Regions from separate parts of the Pseudomonas sp. DTU12.1 genome, predicted to be linked through region 2. Evidence: predicted binding sites of a transcription regulator. Region 2 holds the regulator's gene; the other holds the start of a gene.
What was found. The regulator FliA, encoded in region 2, starts transcription of late flagellar genes. The targets are predictions, from matches to a motif close to CTAAAGTTTNNNNNNNNNNNGCCGNTAA.
Positions count from the first base shown of each region.

Region 1: the regulator FliA is predicted to act here: its motif matches at 3,879-3,906, upstream of flgM (flagellar biosynthesis anti-sigma factor FlgM).

Region 1 covers NZ_CP045254.1:4,554,033-4,566,287, forward strand. The annotation lists gene flgC (flagellar basal body rod protein FlgC) at 1-398, opposite strand, end outside; gene flgB (flagellar basal body rod protein FlgB) at 402-809, opposite strand; gene cheR (protein-glutamate O-methyltransferase CheR) at 1,152-1,979, opposite strand; gene GDV60_RS20045 (chemotaxis protein CheV) at 2,023-2,955, opposite strand; gene flgA (flagellar basal body P-ring formation chaperone FlgA) at 3,037-3,801, shown strand; gene flgM (flagellar biosynthesis anti-sigma factor FlgM) at 3,943-4,260, shown strand; gene GDV60_RS20060 (flagella synthesis protein FlgN) at 4,309-4,776, shown strand; gene GDV60_RS20065 (flagellar brake protein) at 4,872-5,621, shown strand; gene GDV60_RS20070 (MFS transporter) at 5,683-7,062, opposite strand; tRNA gene GDV60_RS20075 (tRNA-Arg) at 7,431-7,507, opposite strand; gene GDV60_RS20080 (hypothetical protein) at 7,838-8,062, shown strand; gene GDV60_RS20085 (PA3371 family protein) at 8,074-8,253, shown strand; gene GDV60_RS20090 (Arc family DNA-binding protein) at 8,655-8,981, shown strand; gene mgtE (magnesium transporter) at 9,148-10,590, opposite strand; tRNA gene GDV60_RS20100 (tRNA-Arg) at 10,972-11,048, opposite strand; tRNA gene GDV60_RS20105 (tRNA-Arg) at 11,121-11,197, opposite strand; tRNA gene GDV60_RS20110 (tRNA-Ser) at 11,306-11,396, opposite strand; gene csrA (carbon storage regulator CsrA) at 11,459-11,647, opposite strand; gene GDV60_RS20120 (aspartate kinase) at 11,831-12,255, opposite strand, start outside.
Region 2 covers NZ_CP045254.1:1,912,114-1,924,368, reverse strand. The annotation lists gene GDV60_RS08530 (chemotaxis response regulator protein-glutamate methylesterase) at 1-888, opposite strand, end outside; gene GDV60_RS08525 (chemotaxis protein CheA) at 938-3,145, opposite strand; gene GDV60_RS08520 (protein phosphatase CheZ) at 3,422-4,210, opposite strand; gene GDV60_RS08515 (chemotaxis response regulator CheY) at 4,229-4,603, opposite strand; gene fliA (RNA polymerase sigma factor FliA) at 4,772-5,512, opposite strand; gene fleN (flagellar synthesis regulator FleN) at 5,509-6,342, opposite strand; gene flhF (flagellar biosynthesis protein FlhF) at 6,443-7,759, opposite strand; gene flhA (flagellar biosynthesis protein FlhA) at 7,771-9,885, opposite strand; gene GDV60_RS08490 (cold-shock protein) at 10,020-10,223, opposite strand; gene flhB (flagellar biosynthesis protein FlhB) at 10,552-11,688, opposite strand; gene fliR (flagellar biosynthetic protein FliR) at 11,692-12,255, opposite strand, start outside.

The DNA.
Region 1 (12,255 bases), 2.6 Mb from region 2:
TTCATCATTTCCGCGTTGGTCTGGAACGAACGACTGGCGGAAATCATGTCTGCCATTTCCTCGACCACGTTGACGTTGGGGTAGTACACGTAGCCCTTTTCGTTCGCGGCAGGATGATTGGGTTCGTAGCGCGCATCGAGGTTGCTCTGGTCTTCGACCACACCCAACACCTGTACGCCCTGGCCGGCAGCATCCTGGCTCTGGAACAACGAGTCGCTGCCGCCGTTCTGACCGGCCTGGAACATGGTGGCGAACACCGGATGCCGGGCGCGGTAGGTCTGGTCGATGCTCGACGAGACCGTCTCGGCGTTGGCAATGTTACTGGCGACCGTGTTCAGACGCGTGGTCTGGGCGCTCATGCCACTACCGGCAATATTGAAAACACTGGATAGAGACATGGCTTACTCTCCGCGCAGGGCTGACATCAGCCCTTTGAATTTGCTGTTGAGCAGGGTGAAGCTGGCCTGGAAGTTCACCGAGTTCTCGGCGTAGTTCGATTGCTCCAACTGCGCATCGACGGTGTTCTGGTCGATCGACGGCTGCATCGGCGTGCGATACATCAGCGACTCATCGCCACTGCTCAGGCCCTGCGCTTCGATATGACGGTTATTGGTCATGTTCAAGGCGAAGGAGCCGTTCTTGGTCTTGTCGCTCTGTGCGGCGAGCACGGCGGCAAAGTCCAGGTCCCGAGCCTTGTAGTTCGGGGTGTCGGCGTTGGCGATGTTGTTAGCCAGGACTTCGGCACGCTGGGCGCGGAAGCCCAGGGCCTGTTCGTGGATACCGAGCGCTTTATCGAAGCTGATGCTCATGGCGGAGACCTTTAGGGGCTGACCTGCTTTTCGTAACAGGGATATAGCAAGCGCCATGCCAGGTTTATCAAGCCCAATAAATCAAGGGGTTAAGTAGAGGTTGCCGCCGGCAATGGCGGAAAAGCGGCAAGCGCTTTCCGCGAAACGTCAGGAAAGCGGCAATGGGGAGTTGCCGCTTTCCAAGGTCTGACACAAAAAAATGTGGGAGCGGCGGTGCGACGGTTCGACTTGCTCGCGAAGGGCGCACTTCAGTGTGTCAGTCAGCTATCAACCAACTTCACTACCGCCTTCGCGAGCAAGCCCGCTCCCACACAAGCCCCACCCCAAATGTTGGGTGGGGTGTTATTTAGCCTGGTAGATAATACCGGGGCTGCACTGCACCATCTGGTAATGGTCCGGCAAGCCGTTCAACGCTTCGGACGCGCCGAGGAACAGATAGCCACCGCGCTTGAGCGTGCCGTGGATGCGCAGCAGGATGTCCTTCTTCACTTCAGCCGAGAAGTAGATCAATACGTTGCGGCAAAACACGATGTCGAACTTGCCGAGACTGGCGTAGCTGTCCAGCAGGTTGAACGAGCGGAACTCCACACGGCTCTTGATCGGCGCCTTGACCGCCCAGCGCCCGGCGCCCTTGGGGTCGAAGTAACGCTGCAGGCGCTCCTGGGACAGGCCGCGACCCAGGGCGAGGCTGTCGTATTCGCCGGTCTTGCAGTTGGTCAGCATGGTGCCGGACAAATCAGTGGCAACAATTTGCACACCCGCTTTCAACTGGCCCATGTTGGTCCGCTCGAACTCATCGATGGACATCGACAGCGAATAGGGTTCCTGCCCCGATGAACACGCCGCCGACCAGATGCGCAAGCGCTGGCCGGGGCTGGCCTTGATGGCCTCGGGCAATACCTTGTTCTTGAGCACCTCGAAGGGGTAGGTATCACGAAACCACAAGGTTTCGTTGGTGGTCATGGCATCGACCACCATCTCCTTCAACCCGCTGCGCGGTTGACCCTGGATGCGCTGCACCAACTCGCCCAGGGACTTGATGCCCTGCTGTTCCATCAATTTGTTGAGACGGCTTGATACCAGGTATTGCTTGTTTTCACCGAGCAATATGCCACAGGCTTTTTCCAGGAATACCCGGAACTGTTCGAAATCCAAATTACCCGTAGACAATGAAACCGCCTCTTAACTCGTGTGACCGCCAGGGAGAAAGCCCCTAGCCGTGATCTGCAGATTTGATCCGTTCAACGACCCGGGAAGCCAGGTCATCTGGACGGAATTTGGCCAGGAAGTCATCGGCACCGACCTTCTTGACCATTGCCTGGTTGAATACACCGGACAATGAAGTATGCAGGATGATATGCAATTTTTGCATGCGTGGGTCGTTACGTATCTCGGCCGTGAGGGTGTAGCCGTCCATTTCCGGCATCTCGATGTCGGAAATCATCATCAGGAATTCTTCTTCCGGCTTCTTGCCTTCGTCCACCAGCTTGCGCAGATAGTCCAGGGCCTGGCGGCCGTCATTGAGTGCCACTACTTCGACACCAACGGTCTGCAGGCAACGGGACACCTGCTTGCGTGCCACAGAGGAGTCATCCACCGTCAACACCCGCAGGGACACGGCCTTCTGCTGGGTCTGCTCATCCACCACACCCACCGAAATATGCTCCGAAGTGGGCGCCACCTCTGCGAGGATCTTCTCCACGTCGATGATTTCCACCAACTGGTTATCGACCCGCGTCACTGCCGTGAGGTAGTGATCACGCCCGGTGCCCTTGGGTGGTGGATGGATCTCTTCCCAGTTCATGTTGACGATACGTTCCACCGAGCGCACCAGGAAACCCTGGGTCTTGGTGTTGTACTCGGTGATGATCACAAACGGACTCTCGCGGTCCTGCAAACCGGCAGAACCGGTGGCCATCGCCAGGTCAAGAATCGGAATCGTCGAGCCACGGATGTTGGCCACGCCACACACCACCGGGTTGGACTTGGGCATTATGGTGAGTTTGGGGCATTGCAGCACCTCCCGCACCTTGAAGACGTTGATGCCATATAGCTGCTTGCCATCGAGTCGAAACAGCAACAACTCCAGGCGATTCTGCCCTACCAGCTGTGTGCGCTGGTTCACTGAATCCATTACACCCGCCATGCCCAGACTCCTACGCTACAAAACTTACGGGTACGACGCGCACCCAACACGAAACGGCACGCGCTTTGCTTTTTATTGGCCATGGACATCAAAACGACAGTTTCCCGACGCCTTCGCTTGCCACAGTACCGCAGATTGCTCTGTGCCTGGATGGCGTTGCTTGCCTTGGGCGCAGGCCATCAGGCCCGTGCCGACAACGTCACCTTGCCTGATCTGCTTATCGGCGTCACTCAAGGCTTTCTTGAGTTCACTGTAGAAGATTATCTGGCGACCACCCAGACACCGGGCCGTTATGAAATCCAGGTCAACCAGTTGGACCCGCGTTTGCGCATGCCCATGTGCGACAAGGAATTGACAGGCTCCCTGGAAAGCCCCGCCCAGCCCATCGGCCGCGTGACCGTGCGCGTGCGCTGCGACGGCAGCTCGCCCTGGACGGTGTTTGTGCCGGCCCAGGTCCGCCTGTTTCGCGACGTAGTGACCGTCACACGCCCGCTCAAGCGTACCGGCATCATCGGTTTTGAAGACGTAGCCCTGCGTGAGCGGGACATCAGCCAGATCAGCCAGGGTTACCTCACCTCCGTGGACCAGGCCGTTGGGCAGAGACTGACCCGACCAATGGTCACCGACCAGGTCATTACCCTGGTTCACCTGGAACAGGCCGAAGTGGTGCGCAAGGGTGACCATGTGTTGATATCCGCCAGCAGCGGCGGCCTGAACGTGAAAATGCCGGGGGAAGCCCTGGCCAACGGCGGGATGAGCGAACAGATTCGCGTGAAGAACCTCAACTCCAAGCGCGTGATCAAGGCCCGGGTGACAGCCCCTGGCCAGGTGGAGGTGGCTTTATAGATCACTGGCGTGGGACGCTGGCTTTTCCTACACTGTGCGCATGATCTCGCTATGCACAGGTTTATTGTCGATCGAGCCTAAAGTTTGTCCGGGTATGGCCGAAAACATGGCAAGCGTCCAAATACCCAGAGGTTTTTTAACATGGTCATTGATTTCAGCCGATTGAACGGCGCCCAGGCAACGCCCGGCGGCACGCGTACCAACGCGGCCAAGGACAGCGTTGAAGCCAAGGCCCCGGCACTGCCTGCCAAGGCAGAACAAACCGCTTCGACCCAAAGTGGCGAATCGGTGCATTTGAGCAACGAGGCTCAACAGTTGCAGAAGATCACGGACTCGCTGCGCGATCAGCCGGTTGTCAATAAAGCCCGCGTGGCCGAATTGAAACAGGCGATTGCCGATGGCAGCTATCAGATCGACAACGACCGTTTAGCCGGCAAAATCATCAAAGCCGAGCGCTAGGCCAAGGCCTGCGCCAGGCTTTTGGACGCTTAAACCCCAAGGCCAGCCATGCACGACGAAAATCTGCTGCAACTGATCAACGAAGACCTGGCTCCGGCGCAACACCTGCTGGAGCTGCTTCAAGAAGAATTCGTGGCCCTCTATGGCCGCGATATGCGCCTGCTGGAAGATATCCTGGCACGCAAGCAATCGCTGATCATCCTGCTCGAACAGCACGGCCAGAAACGCAGCCAGATCCTGCTCAGCCTGGGCCTGCCCGCTGACCACAGCGGCCTGGAACAGCTGGCCAGCCATTCGTCGGTCGGCGACCAGTTGCTGGCCCAGAGCGCAGCGCTCAATCAGTTGTTGATCAGTTGCCAAGAGGCCAATGTGCTCAATGGCCAGTCGATCCAACTGCAGCAAGCTACCACCGCCAACCAGTTGCGCATCCTGCATGGTGGCGAACCTCCAGCACTGTATAACGCCCAAGGCTCCACCTCACGGCTGGTCAAGCCCAGCACCCTCAGCCAAGCCTGACGCCGGTTTATCGCGCGCCCTATCAAGGCACGCCACATGCTGGCAAAATGCCGGTTCTTGCGTGTAGTCGTATTTTGTCTGGAGATGGAAGAACCGTGTTCAACACCCTTAGCGCGGAAGATGCTCCGCAGCCACCCAAGGTCCTCACCACCCCTCTGGAAATTGCCAGCACCCTGCGGCTGCTGCAAGAGAGCCACGACCCGCTGATCATTACCTTCCACGAACGCAACCAGCGCTTCCAGAGCTACCTGGTGGATGTCGACAAGGACAGCAAGACCCTGAGCCTGGACGAAATGATCCCGCCCGAAGGTGAACGCTACCTGGAGAATGGCGAAGCGTTTCGTATCGAAGGCTTCCATGAAGGTGTACGCGTGGCCTGGGACAGCAATGGCACCCTGACCATTGGCGCAAAGGACGGCCACCGCATCTACAAGGGCAGCCTGCCGGAAGAAGTGGTCTACCATCAGCGGCGCAATGCCTTTCGTGCGGCATTGAAGCTGGCACAACTGGTGAATATCGAATTGGGCGGCGAGAAACTCAAGGCGCCCATCAGCGGCAAGTTGCTGGATATCTCCGCCACCGGCTGCAAGCTGCGCTTTGAAGGCGACATCTCCGAGCGCCTGCAACTGGGCCAGGTCTACGACCGTTTCATCGCCGCCCTGCCCTTTGGCAGCATGACCACGGCGGTGGAGTTGCGTTACCTGCACTTTGAAGAAAGGATCAACACCACCTTTGCCGGCGTGCGCTTTCACAACATGAGCGGCCTGGTGCAGCGCCAGGTCGAGCGTTTTGTTTACCAACTGCAGCGCGAGGCGCGACGGTTCGATAAAGACGACGACATGTAAACGTCGAACCATCGGCATAAAAAACGGGCAGCTCCTTTGGGAACTGCCCGTTTTTTTTGCTTCAAGGGCGGGCGCGGCTCAGGTCATGCGGGTGATCATCCGGGTCGGGATGCTCCGGCGGCTCGGGCTCGGGTTGCGGCGCAACTTCAGGCTCAGCCTCGGGCTCAGGCTCAGGCACGGCGGTTTGCATCTGGTCCTGGACCACCTGTTCATCGACACGCGGGTCGAGGGCGGCGACCAATGGCGAGCTGGACATGCTGTCGGGCATCGCCACGTGATGCAGCGGCGCGTCGTCCACCTGATGCAGGTTGGTCACAGCCTTGGGTCGAATGCGCCAGACCAGGATCAATGCGCACAAGCTGAAGAACGCATAGAGCATCTGGTTGCCAAACAGCTTCATGACCACACCCGCCAGCAACGGCCCGATACTCGCCCCCACACCGTAGGTCACCAGCAACATTGCCGTGAGGGACACCCGGCGATCACCTTCGACATGGTCGTTGGAAAACGCCACGGCCAGTGGATAGAGGCAGAACTGCACCAATGAACACAGGAAGCCGGCGATAAACAGTACTTCCAGCGGCACCTGGGTCATGATCGCCAGTGGCAACGCAGCCACCGCCAGGGCCAGGGCGAAACAGCGAATCAGCAACGCACGGTCATACCGATCCGACAGCCAGCCCAACGGCCATTGCACCAACAGGCCGGCAAAAATGCAGCTACCCATGAACAGACCGACCTGCTCGGTACTCAGCCCCTGCTGAGCCGCATACAGTGGCGCCAGACCGTAGAAGGAACCGACGATCAGACCTGCCCCCAACACCGTACTCAGGGACTGCGGCACGCGCTTGATAAAGAAGCGCGGCTCCATCGGCGCCGGATGCAAAGGCGCAGGGTGAATACGCCGGGTCATGGCGACCGGCACCAGGCACAGCGCAAAACACAATGCCACCAGCATCAGCAGCTCAAGCCCCAACTGAGGGTGCATGACCAGAATCAACTGGCCCAGCACCAGGCCCAGGTACGACGCGATCATATAACCGCTGAACACCACGCCGCGCTGCTTGGCATCCGCCTGCTCGTTGAGCCAGCTCTCGATGACCATGTACTGGCACATCATGCCCAGGCCGACAATGATCCGCAGGACGATCCAGGCCGGCAGCCAATCCACCAGACCATGACCGAGCACTGCCGCGCCGACGATCCCGGCGCAAGTGGCATAGGCACGGATATGCCCGACCCGGGCGATCAGGCGATGCCCGATCTTGCCACCCAGCACCAAGCCAAAATAGTTGGCAGCCATCAGCGCACCGACCCACAGGCTGTCGACGTTATCCGCCGCCAGGCGCAGGGCCAGGTAAGTACTGAGCAGGCCGGAGCCGATCAGCATCATCAAGGAAGCGAAATAAAGGGCTCGAAAAGATTTCCAGATCTGGCGCATCGGCGGTCCGAGCGGCTCCTTGCAGTGGGTGTCAGGCTATTCAGACTAGCCTGAGGGCGAAGCGTCGTTAAACCCAGGTACCCAACTACATCGGCACCCAGGGGTATTTTGATCCGGCAAACCTCGCGATCGTCGAAGCATGCAGCCTTCGATGAACTCGAGACCCAACAGTTCCTTCGCTGTTCAGATACGTGTCAGACGCACCTAGACAGGGGGCGAGGTACAAGGTTTTGACAATATATCTCGCCAACCCGCCCGAAGGCACTGGCCAGACGGCTAAGAAAACTGACCCCCACAAAAAAACCCCGCCAGAGCGATCTGGTCGGGGTTCTTTCACGTCACGGCCGGGTAGGCGGCGCAACTGCAGATGGTGTCCCAGGGCCGGTTCGAACGGCCAACCTTCCCCTTAGGAGGGGGATGCTCTATCCAATTGAGCTACTGGGACTAATGACAGGCGCAGAGCCAAATTGCACTGCGACAGACGGCGTGCATGTTAACGGCCAAGGTGAGTTTTGTCATGTCGTCCGTCAGCTTTTTAGGCGTAAGACTCCACCACTCCATACCCACGGCCGGCCCAGGTCCACAGGGCTGCCAAGTCTCATCGTGCAAAATGCACTAACACAAAAGGCCATCATTGCATCTTGCAACGAGCAGCACTTGCGAAGTCATTATAAACTATTGTTTTTAAAGGATATTTATCGATCTAGAAGCTGGCACGATGACTGCACTCTTTACCTTATCAATCTGTCCTGCACATGAACACGGGGAAACACCCATGAACAGCACCCTCCTGCTTCTGAACGCACTGGCCCTGGCCGTCCTGGTGATGTTCCAGTTCCAGAACAGTAGCGACAGCGATGCGGCACAGCTCAGCCACACAGGCAGCCACCAGACACAGCAACGAGCACAATTGGCGGTGATGACAGCCAATGGCCAACCCTCTGTCCAACTGGCACAAGGTGCGCAGGCCGCCAGCACTTCTGAACACTGGATTTTCTAAGCGAGCCGATCATGACCAAGACCACCTGGTTGCTTCTTTCCCTGACAATCGCCACCGGTATCCTGGGGTTCAACGCAACGTCGAATTATTGGCAGATCCTTTCTCTGAGCGCCTGCGCCGTCTTCGCCAGCGCATGGGTGATTGCCGCGATTGTCGGGCGCCGCTTCAAATTCGACCCGGTCCTGCGCTGAATAGCCGATTCACCCTCCTCGCTCCAGCCCTCGCCTATCGCCCGACCTTATGTCGCCTCGGCTCGCAAATCGGCCATTTGCCACTAGTCTTAAAATTAAGGGCAAAAGGCCACATTGCTATAGGATGTGCGCCCGAAAACCCTCTCGCGTCGAGAGCCCGCGCCGCGTTTACGGCGTGGAAAAGTTTTCCAACCAGTCCGCAAATTTGAAAATGAGTACTGGCATAACGCCTTTAGTAAGTTCAATATTTGTCACAGAATTGACGCCAAGGAACTGGCAAATTTGAGGCATGATGCGGCCTCTTTGCAATTCAGGTTGAACATTTGTTCGCAAGCCTTGTCCTAACACACATCTTGCGGCCAATTCCAAAAACCGCTCCCCTGAACTAACCGGTTAAATATATGCGCCCATTGAAACAGGCAATTTATTCCAGCCGTACGGCTGACAAGTTCGTCGTACGTCTGCCAGACGGAATGCGGGAACGCATTGCCGAGGTGGCTCGCAATCATCACCGCAGCATGAATTCTGAAATCATCGCGCGCATGGAGCAAAGCCTTATTCAGGAAGGCGCGTTGGGTGACGAACTGAGCATGCGCATGGACAGCCCGGAGCTGTCACTGCACGAACGCGAGCTGCTGCAGCGGTTTCGCCAACTGTCCCACCGTCAGCAAAATGCGCTTGTGTCGCTGATTGCCCATGACGTCGAGGCAGCCGCAGAAGCCGAATAATCGGCAACTGAAAGCTGAAGCCAGCCTTGCGCTGGCTTTTTTTGCCTGGAATTTAGGGGCGACTCGCGAAAAACCAAGGGGACCGATTTTCTATTGGTGCCCGGCGTTATCGTTAACGATTTTCGCGAGCAAGCTCGCTCCTACAGAAGTGGGAGCGAGCTGCGGGTCAGAGCAGGAAGATCGTCGCCAAGCCCAGGAAGATGAAGAAGCCACCACTGTCGGTCATGGCGGTGATCATCACACTGGCGCCCATCGCAGGGTCGCGCCCAAGGCGTGCCAGGGTCATAGGGATCAATACCCCCATCAACGCTGCCAGCAACAGGTTGAGCGTCATGGCCGCTGTCATGACCACCCCCAGGGACCAACTGCCATACAGCAGATAGGCCACCACACCAATGACACCACCCCACACCAGGCCATTGATCAGACCCACCGCCAATTCCTTGCGCATCAAGCGCGAAGTATTGCCCGTACTCACCTGATCCAGGGCCATCGCCCGTACGATCATGGTGATGGTCTGGTTACCCGAGTTGCCGCCAATACCGGCCACGATGGGCATCAGCGCTGCCAACGCCACCAGCTTCTCGATAGAGCCCTCAAACAGGCCAATCACCCGCGATGCAATGAACGCAGTGACCAGGTTGACCGCCAGCCACGCCCAACGGTTACTCAGGGATCGCCAGACTGACGCAAAAATATCTTCCTCTTCACGCAGACCCGCCATGTTGAGGACTTCGTTTTCGCTTTCTTCACGGATCAGGTCGACCATCTCGTCGATGGTCAAACGGCCGATAAGCTTGCCGTTCTTGTCGACCACCGGGGCCGAGATCAAGTCATAACGCTCAAATGCCTGGGCGGCATCATAGGCATCTTCATCAGGATGAAAACTGACCGGGTCGCTGGCCATGACCTCGGCCACCTGCTTGTCCGGATCGTTGACCAGCAGGCGCTTGATCGGCAGCACGCCCTTGAGGATGCCTTCATAGTCGACCACAAACAGCTTGTCTGTGTGCCCGGGCAGCTCCTTGAGGCGCCGCAGGTAACGCAGGACAACTTCCAGGCTGACATCCTCACGGATGGTCACCATTTCGAAGTCCATCAGCGCACCGACCTGCTCCTCGTCATAGGACAACGCGGAGCGCACTCGCTCACGCTGCTGGCCGTCGAGGGTCTCCATCAGCTCATGGACAACGTCACGGGGCAGTTCAGGGGCCAGGTCGGCCAGCTCGTCGGCGTCCATCTCCTTGGCCGCAGCCAGGAGCTCGTGATCGTCCATGTCGGCGATCAGGGTCTCACGCACCGAGTCGGATACTTCAAGGAGGATGTCGCCATCGCGATCAGCCTTGACCAGTTGCCAAAGCGTCAGACGGTCGTCCAGCGGCAAGGCTTCAAGGATGTAGGCAACGTCGGCAGAGTGCAGGTCATCGAGCTTGCGCTGCAATTCGACGAGATTCTGCCGGTGGACCAGGTTCTCGACCCGGTCATGATGAGGACCTTCCTGGCGATGGGTCAGATCTTCGACCACACGCTGGCGATGCAGCAACTCGACGACTTGCGCCAGGCGATCCTGCAGGCTTTCTTGTGTTTTCTTTACTTCTACTTCGGTCATAGGCGAACTCCACTCCCAGCAGCGGGGCACGCCGGAAGGATCAATCAGTCAATTCATGATTGGTAAAACGGGGTACTGAGTAACTACTGGGTAAGTCCATGGAGGTATTCCACAAGCCCCGGCGGGGCTGACGGGCGCAATGATACACGTTGCGCCCGCTTTAAACGTTAAAAAACTGGAAAGAACAAGCGCTTGCGCAGCAAAGCTGAGTATTGGCCGAACGTATGAAACTGCGACGACACCGACAGAAAAGAAAACACATAGGCGAGAGAAAAACATGCGCGACCGAGATAGGCCCAACAAAAAACACTCGACCCGCAACAGGAAAATAAAAAAACCCAAACGGCAAAAAGCCCGCACTAGGCGGGCTTTTTGTTTGTATGGTGCACTCGACAGGATTCGAACCTGTGACCGCTCGGTTCGTAGCCGAGTACTCTATCCAGCTGAGCTACGAGTGCAGATTGTGGTTTTATACCAGATCACAACTGGTTGGAGCCAAGTTACCTGCATTGCTGCAACTAACTCTTAAATGGTGCACTCGACAGGATTCGAACCTGTGACCGCTCGGTTCGTAGCCGAGTACTCTATCCAGCTGAGCTACGAGTGCATTTGTTGCCGCGCATTATAGGCCGTTCAATCTCTATGTAAAGCTATTTTTTCGTTTAATTTCAACAACTTAGCGAAAAAACCAGATTGCAACGTACTAAGCAAATAATGGCGGAGAACGGGGGATTCGAACCCCCGACACCCTTTTGAGGTGTACTCCCTTAGCAGGGGAGCGCCTTCGGCCACTCGGCCAGCTCTCCGCAACACGGGGCGTATATTAACCAGCTTCATCCCCGTTTGCAAACATAAAAAACGATAAAAATTAATGGCTTGGTTCGTCGTCCTTCTCTTTCTTGATCCGCAGGTAGATTTCCTCACGGTGGACGGCCACCTCTTTGGGGGCATTGACCCCAATCCGCACTTGATTGCCTTTGACGCCAAGCACGGTCACGGTGATTTCGCCATCACCAATAATCAGGCTTTCTGCGCATCGACGAGTCAGAATCAGCATACCTTTCTCCTCACGCATTTCATTTCGGGAACAACAGTCTGCAAAAAAAGGCCTTGGCCCCATGACCCAGCGGCCATGACCCTACATGCCTAAGTATTGTCGAGCGCGGACAAAAGAACAGGCCTGCACCCTCACCCGACAAAAAAGAAAGGCGCGGATCAACCGCGCCTTCCTGGCAACGCGTTACTCGCCCTGTCGAGCCGGCGCGTCCAGTTCGAAAGCGGTATGCAGTGCACGCACAGCCAGCTCCAGGTACTTCTCTTCGATCACCACCGACACCTTGATCTCCGAGGTGGAGATCATCTGGATATTGATGGTCTCCTTGGCCAGGGATTCGAACATGCGGCTGGCAACACCTGCATGGGAGCGCATACCCACACCTACGATCGACACCTTGGCGATCTTGGTGTCGCCCACCACTTCACGGGCGCCGATCTCCTTGGCGGTGTTCTGCAGGATACGTTCGGCCGCGTCGTACTCGTTGCGGTGCACGGTGAAGGTGAAGTCGGTGGTGTTATCGTGCGCAACGTTCTGCACGATCATGTCGACTTCAATGTTCGCGCCACTGATCGGCCCAAGAATCTTGAATGCCACGCCCGGGGTGTCTG
Region 2 (12,255 bases):
ACCGAAGGTGATATCCACACACGGCTTGTAGTTCAGACGCTCATCACCCGGCAGGATTTTCACCGCGCCGCGACCGTCGACCATCATTTGCTTGCCACCGGGGGCCAGCAAGGCCAGGCCCGGGCGCAGGATATCGCCGTCTTCGGCTTCCTTGACGCTGATGCGGCACAGCTTGTCCAGGCGCTCGGCAAAGGCCTTGGTAAATGCGGCGGGCATGTGCTGGATCAGCACGATGGGCGCGGGGAAGTTGGCGGGCAATTGGGTCAGGACGCGCTGCAAGGCCACCGGGCCGCCGGTGGACGTACCGATCGCCACCAGTTTGTAGGCCTTGCGCTTGGGCGCAGGCGACGCAGGAGTTGGCGCCGCCGTGCGCGTCGGCGCCACGGCAGGCCGTGCCACTGGCGCGGGAGCCGGACGCCCGAAACTGCTGCTGGTCGGTGCAGGCGCCGCTACCGGGGCGGGAGCCACCGGGGCACGGAAGCTGCTGCGGTTGCTGCGCGAGATGCTGTGCACTTTCTCGCAGAGCATCTGCTTGACCTTCTCGGGGTTGCGCGAGATGTCTTCGAAATTCTTCGGCAGAAAGTCCACGGCGCCAGCGTCCAGCGCATCGAGGGTCACTCGGGCGCCTTCGTGGGTCAGCGACGAGAACATCAACACCGGGGTCGGGCAACGCTGCATGATGTGGCGCACGGCGGTGATGCCATCCATCATCGGCATCTCGTAGTCCATGGTGATCACGTCCGGCTTCAACGCCAGGGCCTGATCAATCGCCTCTTTGCCGTTGGTGGCCGTACCGACCACCTGGATGTTGGAATCCGCTGAAAGAATTTCCGAGACGCGGCGGCGGAAGAAACCCGAATCATCCACCACCAGAACCTTGACTACCATAACCACTCCGTTAGGCCGGGCGAGGGACAATCGCCCTGCCCGGGCCGAATCAAATACGCCGTGCGGCGTAACGCTTGAGCATGCTCGGAACATCGAGAATCAGCGCGATCCGACCGTCACCGGTAATGGTCGCACCCGACATGCCTGGCGTTCCTTGCAGCATCTTGCCCAATGGCTTGATGACCACTTCTTCCTGGCCAACCAGTTGATCGACGACAAAGCCGATACGCTGGGTGCCCACGGACAGGATCACCACGTGGCCTTCGCGCTGCTCTTCATGAGCGGCGGATGCCACCAGCCAACGCTTGAGGTAGAACAAAGGCAGGGCCTTGTCCCGCACGATCACCACTTCCTGGCCGTCGACCACATTGGTGCGCGACAGGTCGAGGTGGAAGATCTCGTTGACGTTGACCAGCGGGAAAGCGAACGCCTGGTTGCCCAGCATCACCATCAGGGTCGGCATGATCGCCAGGGTCAACGGCACCTTGATGACGATCTTCGAGCCCTGGCCCTTGGTCGAGTAAATATTGATCGAGCCGTTGAGCTGGCTGATCTTGGTCTTCACCACGTCCATGCCCACGCCACGGCCGGACACGTCGGAAATCTCGGTCTTGGTCGAGAAGCCCGGAGCAAAAATCAGGTTGTAGCACTCGGTATCGGTCAGGCGGTCGGCCGCGTCCTTGTCCATGACGCCGCGCTTGACCGCGATGCCGCGCAGGATATTGGAGTCCATGCCTTTGCCGTCATCGGTGATCGACAGCAGGATATGGTCGCCTTCCTGTTCGGCCGCCAGAATCACTTTGCCCAGGCGCGGCTTGCCGCTGGCTTCGCGCTCTTCCGGGGTTTCCACACCGTGGTCAACCGCGTTGCGCACCAAGTGGACCAGCGGGTCGGCCAGGGCCTCGACCAGGTTTTTGTCGAGGTCGGTTTCTTCGCCCACCAGTTCCAGGGCGATCTCTTTTTTCAACTGCCGGGCCAAGTCACGGACCAGGCGCGGGAAGCGCCCGAAGACCTTCTTGATCGGCTGCATGCGCGTCTTCATCACCGCGGTCTGCAGGTCGGCAGTGACCACGTCGAGGTTCGACACGGCCTTTTGCATGGCTTCGTCGCCACTGTTCAAGCCCAGGCGCACCAGGCGGTTACGCACCAGCACCAGTTCGCCGACCATGTTCATGATGTCGTCCAGGCGCGCGGTATCTACCCGCACGGTGGTTTCGGCTTCACTGGCCGGGGCTTTTTCGGCAGCGGCCGGCGCGCGGGCTGGCGCCGGGGCGGCGGCACGTGCTGGAGTCGGTGCAGCGGCCTTGGCGGCAGCGGGTGCCGGTTTGGCCACCGCTGCTGTAGCGGTCGCGGTGGCTGCGGCGGCAGGCGCCACTTCAGAGAACTTGCCCTTGCCGTGCAATTCGTCCAGCAGGGATTCGAATTCGTGGTCGGTGATCAGGCCATCCGCCGCCGGTGCGGCAGCAGGCGCCGCCGCAGCAGGTGCAGCCGCCGCAGCGACTGCGGGCAAGGCATCGGCAGCAAACGAGCCCTTGCCATGCAACTGATCGAGCAGCGCTTCAAATTCGTCGTCGGTGATATCGGTGCTGGCCGCTGGCGCAGCAGCCTCTACAGGCGGCGGTGTGGCCGCCACGGCGTCCGGCGCGAACTGGCCCTTGCCGTGCAACTGGTCGAGCAAGGACTCGAACTCGGCGTCGGTGATGTCTTCGCTGGTCGGCACCATGGCCGGCGCAGCCGCTGCCGGTGCTTCGGCCTCGGCCTTGACGGCATTGAGGGAGTCCAGCAGTTGTTCGAATTCGCTGTCGGTAACGTCGGGTTCGGCAACCGGTTCAGGCGCCGCTTCAACCACCGGGGCGGCGGCCAGGGCGGCAGGTTCTGCCAGGCGCGCCAGGGCGGCCAGCAGTTCCGGGGTGGCGGCAGTAATCGGTGCGCGTTCACGCACTTCATTGAACATGCCGTTGACCGCGTCCAGGGCTTCGAGGATCACGTCCATCAATTCCGAATCAACGTGCCGCTCACCCTTGCGCAGGATGTCGAACACGTTTTCGGCGATGTGGCAGCACTCCACCAGCTCATGGAGCTGGAGGAAGCCGGCGCCCCCTTTTACAGTGTGAAAACCGCGAAAAATTGCATTGAGCAGGTTCGCATCATCCGGTCGGCTTTCCAGCTCGACCAGTTGCTCGGACAACTGCTCTAGAATTTCGCCGGCCTCTACAAGGAAATCCTGAAGGATTTCTTCATCGGCGCCGAAGCTCATATACGTGCTCCTTTAGGTCCTGATAACGGCAAATGGCGGATCGCGTTGGAGCTGTGAGCGGGCCAGGCAAGGCGCGGAACGCAGGCAAGGGTTGTTTCCTTGTCAAGTTCCGCAACGCAGCATGGCGCGCTCACAGCTCCAACCCGGAGGGCCGCGCCCCGCAAGGCGCAATCCGTCGTTATTCGTCGTTCATTTGGAAAAACCAAACTTCTCTCCTCATGCCTAGTCTTGCGCCTTGCGGGGCGCGGCGCGACCGTCATTTGCCGTTATCAGGACCTAAAAGCCTAAACTGGACAGCAAATCGTCTACGTCATCTTGACCTGACATAACGTCTTCACGTTTATCGGCATGAATCTGCGGACCTTCACCCTTGGCGAGGTGTTTTTGTGGATCTTTTTCCGAGAGGATCGCTTCGCGGTCATGTTCGATGCCGGCAAAACGGTCGACCTGGCCAGCCATCAGCACCAGCTTGAGCAAGTTGCTTTCCACTTCAGTGACCAGCAGGGTCACGCGCTTGATCACCTGACCGGTGAGGTCCTGGTAATCCTGGGCCAGCAGAATGTCATTGAGGTTGCTGGAAACCGTACGGTTTTCCTGCTCGCTGCGTGACAGAAAACCTTCGACCCGACGCGCCAGGTCACGAAATTCTTCTGCGCCTACTTCGCGACGCATGAAGCGCCCCCAGTCAGCGCTCAACGCCTTGGCCTCATTGGCCATGCCGTTCACCAGAGGCGTGGCGTTTTCCACCAGGTCCATGGTGCGATTGGCTGCCGCCTCAGTCAGCCTGACCACATAGGACAGGCGTTCGGTGGCATCGGTGATCTGCGAGATTTCCTCGGCCTGGGGCATGTGCGGGTCGATCTGGAAATTGACGATCGCACTGTGCAACTCACGGGTGAGCTTGCCCACTTCCTGGTACAGGCCGCGGTCGCGGGTCTGGTTGAGCTCATGGATCAACTGCACCGCGTCGCCGAACTGGCCTTTTTCAAGGCTGTCGACCAACTGGTGAGCGTGTTTTTTCAAGGTCGACTCAAAGTCCCCCTGCGATGTTTCTTTATGCTCCATAGCTCCCCCGTGGCGACATCAACCGTGGATGCGTTCAAAGATCTTTTCGATCTTCTCTTTCAACGCCAATGCAGTGAATGGCTTGACCACGTAGCCGTTGACCCCAGCCTGGGCGGCTTCAATGATCTGTTCACGCTTGGCTTCGGCGGTCACCATCAACACCGGAAGATTGCGCAGTTTTTCATCGGCGCGCACATGGCGCAGCAGATCGATACCGGTCATGCCAGGCATGTTCCAGTCGGTTACCAGAAAGTCGATGCTCCCGCTGTTGAGGATCGGAATCGCCGTAATACCGTCATCCGCCTCGACCGTGTTAGTGAACCCAAGGTCACGCAACAGGTTTTTTATGATCCGCCGCATCGTTGAGAAGTCATCAACGATGAGGATTTTCATGTTCTTGTCCAATTCGACCTCCAAGCAGTCTTAAACGCGTCCAGCACCTGGGCGCGCCATATCATTCAACAGGCATTACACAAAAAGGACTGCCGGGGCGCACCACGAGCCGCTCCCGCCCGGCTTGCGCCCTGGCGGTTATCGCTCACAGTGTCCCCACACTGCCTGTCAGCGCGCTCGCCACTCTCCCAAACGCCCCCGCAAGCGGGCCGCGCATTGGCTATGTAGCTGGCTGACCCGCGATTCGCTGACCCCCAGGACCTCACCGATTTCCTTGAGGTTCAGCTCTTCGTCGTAGTACAGCGCCAACACCAGCCGCTCACGCTCCGGCAGGTTGGCAATCGCCTCTGCCAGGGCGCCCTGGAAGCGTTCATCTTCCAGGTCGCGTGAAGGCTCCTGGTGAGCGCTCGCGCCGTCCTCGTGCAGCCCTTCATGTTCGCCGTCCTGTAGCAGGTCGTCGAAACTGAACAGGCGGCTGCCCAAGGTATCGTTCAAAATCCCGTAGTAATCGTCGAGACTCAATTGGAGTTCGGCCGCAACTTCGTGATCTTTAGCGTCGCGACCGGTTTTTGCTTCAATTGAGCGAATTGCGTCACTCACCATCCGGGTATTGCGGTGGACCGAACGCGGCGCCCAATCACCTTTACGCACTTCATCGAGCATCGCGCCACGGATGCGGATACCCGCATACGTCTCGAAACTCGCACCCTTGCTCGCGTCGTACTTGGTCGACACTTCGAGCAGGCCGATCATCCCCGCCTGGATCAGGTCTTCGACCTGGACACTGGCGGGCAGGCGTGCCAGCAGGTGGTAGGCAATGCGCTTGACCAGAGGCGCATAGCGCTCGATCAATTCGCCCTGGCTGTCACGCGCTGATTTTTTGTAAAGGTTGTAGCCGCTGGCTGTCATAGCACCGGTCCTGCACTCGTCTGATGCACCAATCGCTCGACGAAAAACTCCAGATGCCCCCGGGGATTGGCGGGCAGTGGCCAGGTATCGACCTTCTGAGCAATTGCCTTGAACGCCAACGCGCATTTCGAACGAGGGAACGCTTCATAGACTGCACGCTGCTTTTGCACAGCCTTGCGCACACACTCGTCATAGGGAACTGCGCCGACGTATTGTAAGGCGACATCGAGGAAGCGATCTGTGACCTTGGTCAACTTGGCGAACAGGTTGCGCCCCTCTTGCGGGCTCTGGGCCATGTTGGCCAGCACGCGGAAGCGGTTCATGCCGTAGTCGCGGTTGAGCAGCTTGATCAGGGCGTAGGCGTCGGTGATCGAGGTGGGTTCGTCGCAGACCACCAGCAACACTTCCTGCGCGGCGCGTACGAAGCTGACCACCGACTCGCCGATCCCGGCGGCGGTGTCGATCACCAGCACGTCGAGGTTGTCGCCGATATCACTGAAGGCCTGGATCAGGCCGGCATGCTGCGCCGGGCTCAGATGCACCATGCTCTGGGTGCCGGAGGCGGCCGGGACGATACGAATCCCCCCTGGCCCCTGCAACAGCACGTCGCGCAGCTCACAGCGGCCCTCGATGACATCGGCCAGGGTGTGTTTGGGCGTCAGTCCCAGCAGAACGTCAACGTTCGCCAGGCCCAGGTCGGCATCCAGCAGCATGACGCGGCGGCCAAGCTCTGCCAGGGCCAGGGACAAATTCACTGACACGTTAGTTTTCCCGACGCCACCTTTGCCGCCGGTCACCGCGATCACCTGTACGGGATGCATGCTGCCCATGTTCTTTCTTTACCTTGTCTTGCTTAGCCGCAGGCTACATAGGGTGGCCGCGGTAGCAGACCATCGATGTAGGTACATTGCACTGTGTTTCATGTTGCCTTCAGCCGACCCGCTTGGCTGGGTTGTGATAGAGGTCGGCGAACATATCCGCCATCGCCTCTTCACTGGGTTCGTCCTGCATTTGCACACTGACTGCACGGCTGACCAACTGATGACGGCGCGGCAGATGCAAGTCATCCGGGATCCGCGGCCCGTCGGTCAGGTAGGCGACCGGTAGTTCATGGCTGATGGCAAGGCTCAACACTTCGCCCAGGCTTGCCGTTTCATCCAGCTTAGTCAGGATGCAACCGGCCAGCCCGCAACGCTTGTAGCTGTGGTACGCAGCAGTCAGAACCTGTTTTTGGCTGGTTGTTGCAAGTACCAGGTAATTTTTCGACTTGATCCCACGCCCGGCCAGGCTTTCCAGTTGCATGCGCAACGCCGGATCGCTGGCTTGCAGGCCGGCGGTATCGATCAGCACCACGCGCTTGCGCAGCAGCGGGTCGAGGGCGTTGGCCAGGGATTGGCCCGGGTCGACATGGGTCACCGGCACATTGAGGATGCGGCCCAGCGTCTTGAGCTGTTCCTGGGCACCGATGCGGTAGCTGTCCATGCTCACCAGGGCAATATTGTGGGCGCCGTACTTAAGTACATAACGGGCGGCCAGCTTGGCCAGGGTGGTGGTCTTGCCCATGCCGGCAGGGCCGACCATGGCAATCACGCCACCTTCTTCAAGGGGTTCGATTTCCGGGGTCTGGATCATCCGCGCCAAGTGGGCCAGCAGCATGCGCCAGGCCTGGCGAGGTTCTTCGATACCGGTGGTCAGCTCCAGCAGGTCACGCGACAACGGGCCGGACAAGCCGATGCGTTGCAGGCGACGCCAGAGGTTGGCCTGTTGCGGCTTGCTGCCTTGCAACTGGTTCCAGGCCAGCGAGCCCAACTGCACTTCCAGCAGTTCGCGCAGGCCGTTGAGTTCAAAGCGCATCGAGTCGAACACGCGCTGGTCGACCGCCGCAGCCGGCGCCGGCGCAGCAGGGCGCGGCGGCTCGACGAAGGTCGGCTCCACCAGGGGCTCGGCCGCGGTCAGCGGCAGGCCGGCAAACAGTTGGCGGTTGGTGGTCGCATCGCTGTCGCCACGCATGCTCAGCTCGGCCTGGGCCGAGACAATGCGCGAGGCGGTCTTGCGCAACTCGTCTTCGAGTTCCATGTTTGGCACGCGCGGCGCCAAGGCCTGGGGTTTGTAATCCAGGGCAGCCGTCAGCTCGACACCGCCGGCAATGCGACGGTTACCGATAATCGCTGCGTCGGCGCCCAGTTCATCACGAACCAGCTTCATGGCCTGACGCATATCGGCGGCGAAAAAACGCTTTACTTGCATAACCCACTACCTCAGCCGTTGGGCCCTACTGTCGCGACGATAGTCACTTGCTTGTTGTCAGGAATTTCCTGATAAGCCAATACGTGCAAATTCGGTACTGCCAGGCGTCCAAACCGCGACAACATCGCCCGGACGGGGCCGGCTACCAGCAGAATCACCGGTTGGCCCTGCATTTCCTGACGTTGTGCGGCGTCGATCAACGAACGCTGGAGCTTTTCAGCCATGCTTGGCTCCAGCAAGACGCCCTCTTCCTGGCCTTGTCCGGCCTTCTGGATACTATTGAGCAATATTTGTTCCAACCTTGGTTCCAAGGTGATTACAGGCAGCTCAGAGTCAAGCCCTACAATGCTTTGGACGATGGCACGCGACAAACCGACGCGCACCGCCGCCACCAGCGCGGCAGTATCTTGACTCTTGGCAGCATTGTTGGCGACAGCCTCGGCAATGCTGCGAATATCGCGCACCGGCACCTGTTCGGCCAACAGCGCCTGCAAAACCTTGAGCAGTTGCGACAGCGACAACACCCCCGGCACCAGCTCTTCGGCCAGTTTAGGCGAGGCCTTGGCCAGCAATTGCATGAGTTGCTGGACTTCTTCGTGGCCAATCAGCTCGTGGGAGTGCTTGTACAGAATCTGGTTGAGGTGCGTGGCGACCACCGTGCTGGCGTCGACCACGGTGTAACCCAGCGATTGTGCCTGGCTCCGCTGGCTGACTTCGATCCACACCGCGTCCAGGCCAAAAGCCGGATCTTTGGCGGTTATGCCGCTCAGGGTGCCAAATACCTGCCCGGGGTTGATCGCCAACTCGCGGTCGGGATAGATCTCGGCTTCGGCCAGGGTCACGCCCATCAGCGTCAGGCGATAGGCGCTGGGGGCCAGGTCGAGGTTGTCACGGATATGCACGGTGGGCATCAAAAAGCCCAGGTCCTGCGACAACTTCTTGCGCACACCCTTGATCCGCGCCAACAACTGGCCGCCCTGGTTGCGGTCCACCAGGGGGATCAGGCGGTAGCCGACTTCCAGGCCGATCATGTCGATGGGCGTCACGTCATCCCAGCCCAACTCCTTGGTTTCCTGGGCACGGGCCGGCGACGGTAGCAGGTCCTGCTGGCGTTCCACCTCTTTCAAGGCCTGGACCTTGACCGTGTTCTGCTTCTTCCAGAACAGGTACGCGCCGCCAGCGGCCAGGGCGGCCATGCTCAGGAACGAGAAATGCGGCATGCCCGGCACGATGCCCATGATCGCCATGATGCCGGCCGCCACGGCCAGGGCCTTGGGCGAGGCGAACATCTGGCGGTTGATCTGCTTGCCCATGTCTTCGGAGCCGGACGCACGGGTCACCATGATCGCCGCAGCTGTTGATAACAACAGTGATGGCAATTGCGCCACTAATCCGTCACCGATGGTCAGCAGGGCGTACACCTTGCCCGCATCGCCGAAAGTCATGCCGTGCTGGAAGATCCCCACCGCCATGCCGCCGATCAGGTTGATAAACAGAATCAGCAAGCCGGCGATGGCGTCGCCGCGCACGAACTTGCTCGCACCGTCCATGGAGCCATAGAACTCGGCTTCCTGGGCCACCTCGGAACGGCGGGCCTTGGCCTGGTTCTGGTCGATCAGGCCGGCGTTGAGGTCGGCGTCGATTGCCATTTGCTTGCCGGGCATCGCGTCGAGGGTAAACCGCGCGCTCACCTCGGAGATGCGCCCGGCCCCCTTGGTCACTACCACGAAGTTGATGATCATCAGGATCGCAAACACCACGATACCGACCACGTAGTTACCGCCGATCACCACCTCACCGAAGGCCTGGATCACCTTGCCCGCCGCAGCGTGACCGTCCTGGCCGTGCAGCATCACCACCCGCGTGGAGGCCACGTTAAGGGCCAGGCGCAGCAGCGTGGCAACCAGCAAAATGGTAGGGAAGACCGCGAAATCCAACGGCCGCAGCGCGTAGACGCAGACCAGCAGCACGACGATCGACAGGGCAATGTTGAAGGTGAAGAACACGTCCAGCAGGAACGGCGGCATCGGCAACATCATCATTGCCAACATCACCAGCAGCAACAGCGGCACACCCAGATTGCCTCGCGAGAGGTCTGTCAGGGTGCCACGGGCTGTGCTGAACATATTAGAGCGATCCACCGGTATTCCTCGTGTCCCTTAAAGCAAAACTTTGACGCCAGGAGGCGACTTGAAGGCGCTGTTGCAAGAAGCCTTCCAACTTTTGCTTGAGGACTACCGGTGGTACGCCAGGATGCTGGCTAGAGCGGCCTGACGTCTACCGCTTGCTTGCCTTTTGGACCCTCGCTGACATTGAACTCGACCTTTTGGCCCTCTACCAGTGCCCTGTAACCACTACTGGCAATGCCGGAAAAGTGAACAAACAGGTCCTCTGCGCCACCGTCCGGCGTAATAAAGCCAAAGCCCTTTGAATCGTTGAACCACTTCACTGTGCCCGTTGCCATTGCCCGTCTCCCGGATCAGCCCATTCTTCACGGCCTATCAAAGCGCGCTACGCGAGTGCCGGCTACTGTCAAAGTTGACAGGTTGCGCGCAACTTCAGACCGATGGTAAGGGCTTGCAGGGGGCTTATGGATCGTCTGTGGGTTGTGGATTTGTCTGTGGCGAGCGGGCTTGCCCCGCGCTGGGCTGCGTAGCAGCCCCAATAGGGCCGCCGCGTAGTGCCAGGCAAACCGAGGCGGCTGGTTTTGGGGCTGCTTCGCAGCCCAGCGCGGGGCAAGCCCGCTCGCCACAAACAACCCCCTAAAACCCAGGCAAGCCCCCAGTTGCTACTCAGGAATCGCGCTGCAAATCCGGCGGAATCGGCAAATCCTTGAGCGGATCCGGACGCTTGCCCTTGCCCGCACGGTATTGGCGAATCTGGTAGACATAGGCCAGCACCTGCGCCACCGCCAGGTACAGCCCGGCCGGGATTTCATGGTCAAGGTCGGTTGAGTAGAAGATCGAACGCGCCAGCGCCGGTGATTCCAGCAGCAGGATGTCGTTGGCCTGGGCGATTTCGCGGATTTTCAAGGCGGTGAAGTCACTGCCCTTGGCCAGCAACAGCGGCGCACCGCCCTTCTCGGCGTCGTATTTGAGCGCCACGGCATAGTGGGTCGGGTTGGTGATGACCACGTCGGCATCGGGCACCGAAGCCATCATCTTGCGCTGGGACATCTCGCGCTGCAGCTGGCGGATGCGCTGCTTCACTTCCGGCTTGCCTTCCTGGTCCTTGTGCTCGTCGCGCACTTCCTGCTTGGTCATCAGCAGTTTCTTGTGGCTTTCCCACAGCTGGATCGGCGCATCCACCGCTGCAATCAGGATCAGCCCGCAGGCCATCCACAATGAGCTCCACCCCACCAACTGCACACTATGGATGATTGCCAGGTCCAGCGGCTCATGGGCGATACGCAGCAGGTCGTCGATATCTGACTTCAACACCACCAACGCCACGAACAGGATGATAAAGAATTTCGCCAAGGCCTTGAGCAGCTCCACCACGGCCTTGGCGGAGAACATGCGCTTGATCCCGGCACCGGGGTTCATCCGGCTGAATTTTGGCGCCAGGCTGCCAGCCGCAAACAGCCAGCCGCCCAAGGAGATCGGCCCGATGATCGCCGCCAGGAGCAAGGTGATCAGCACCGGTTGCGCGGCAAGGATCGCGATCTTCCCCGAATGCAGCAGGTAGATGCCCATGGCACGCGGGTCCAGCAGCACTTCCCGGGGCAGGGAGAAGTTGTGCTTCATGATTTCCATCAGGTCCTGGGCCAGGCCGCCGCCGTAGATCAGCAGGCCACCGGCACCGGCGAGCATCACCGCGAGGGTGTTGAGCTCTTTGGAGCGGGCAATCTCGCCCTTTTCCCTGGAGTCCTTTTTACGTTTCTCCGTGGGGTCTTCTGTTTTGTCCTGACCACTCTCGCTCTCGGCCATGGCTCAGCGCGCCCGTGCCAGATCACGTAAGAACTGCAAGGCGTCACTGGCCAGCGGTTGATACTGATTGAGAATGTCAGCCAGGCCGACCCAGAAAATCCCCAGGCCCAACACCAGGGTCAGCGGGAAACCAATGGCAAAGATGTTCAACTGCGGCGCGGCGCGGGTCATCACGCCGAAGGCAATGTTGACCACCAGCAGCGCGGTGATCGCCGGCAGCACCAGCAGCAACGCGGCGCCCAGCACCCAACTGAGACGACCGACCACTTCCCAGAAGTGATTGACGATCAAGCCCTCGCCCACCGGCAAAGTGGTGAAGCTCTCGGTGAGGATCTCGAACGCCACCAGATGGCCGTTCATTGCCAGAAACAGCAAGGTCACCAGCATGGTCAGGAACTGCCCGATCACCGCCACCGATACGCCGTTGGTGGGGTCGACCATGGAGGCGAAGCCCATACCCATCTGGATCGAGACGATTTGCCCGGCAATCACGAAGGCCTGGAAGAACAGGGTCAGGGAGAAGCCCATCAAGGCGCCGATCAGGATCTGTTCGGCGATCAGCAACAG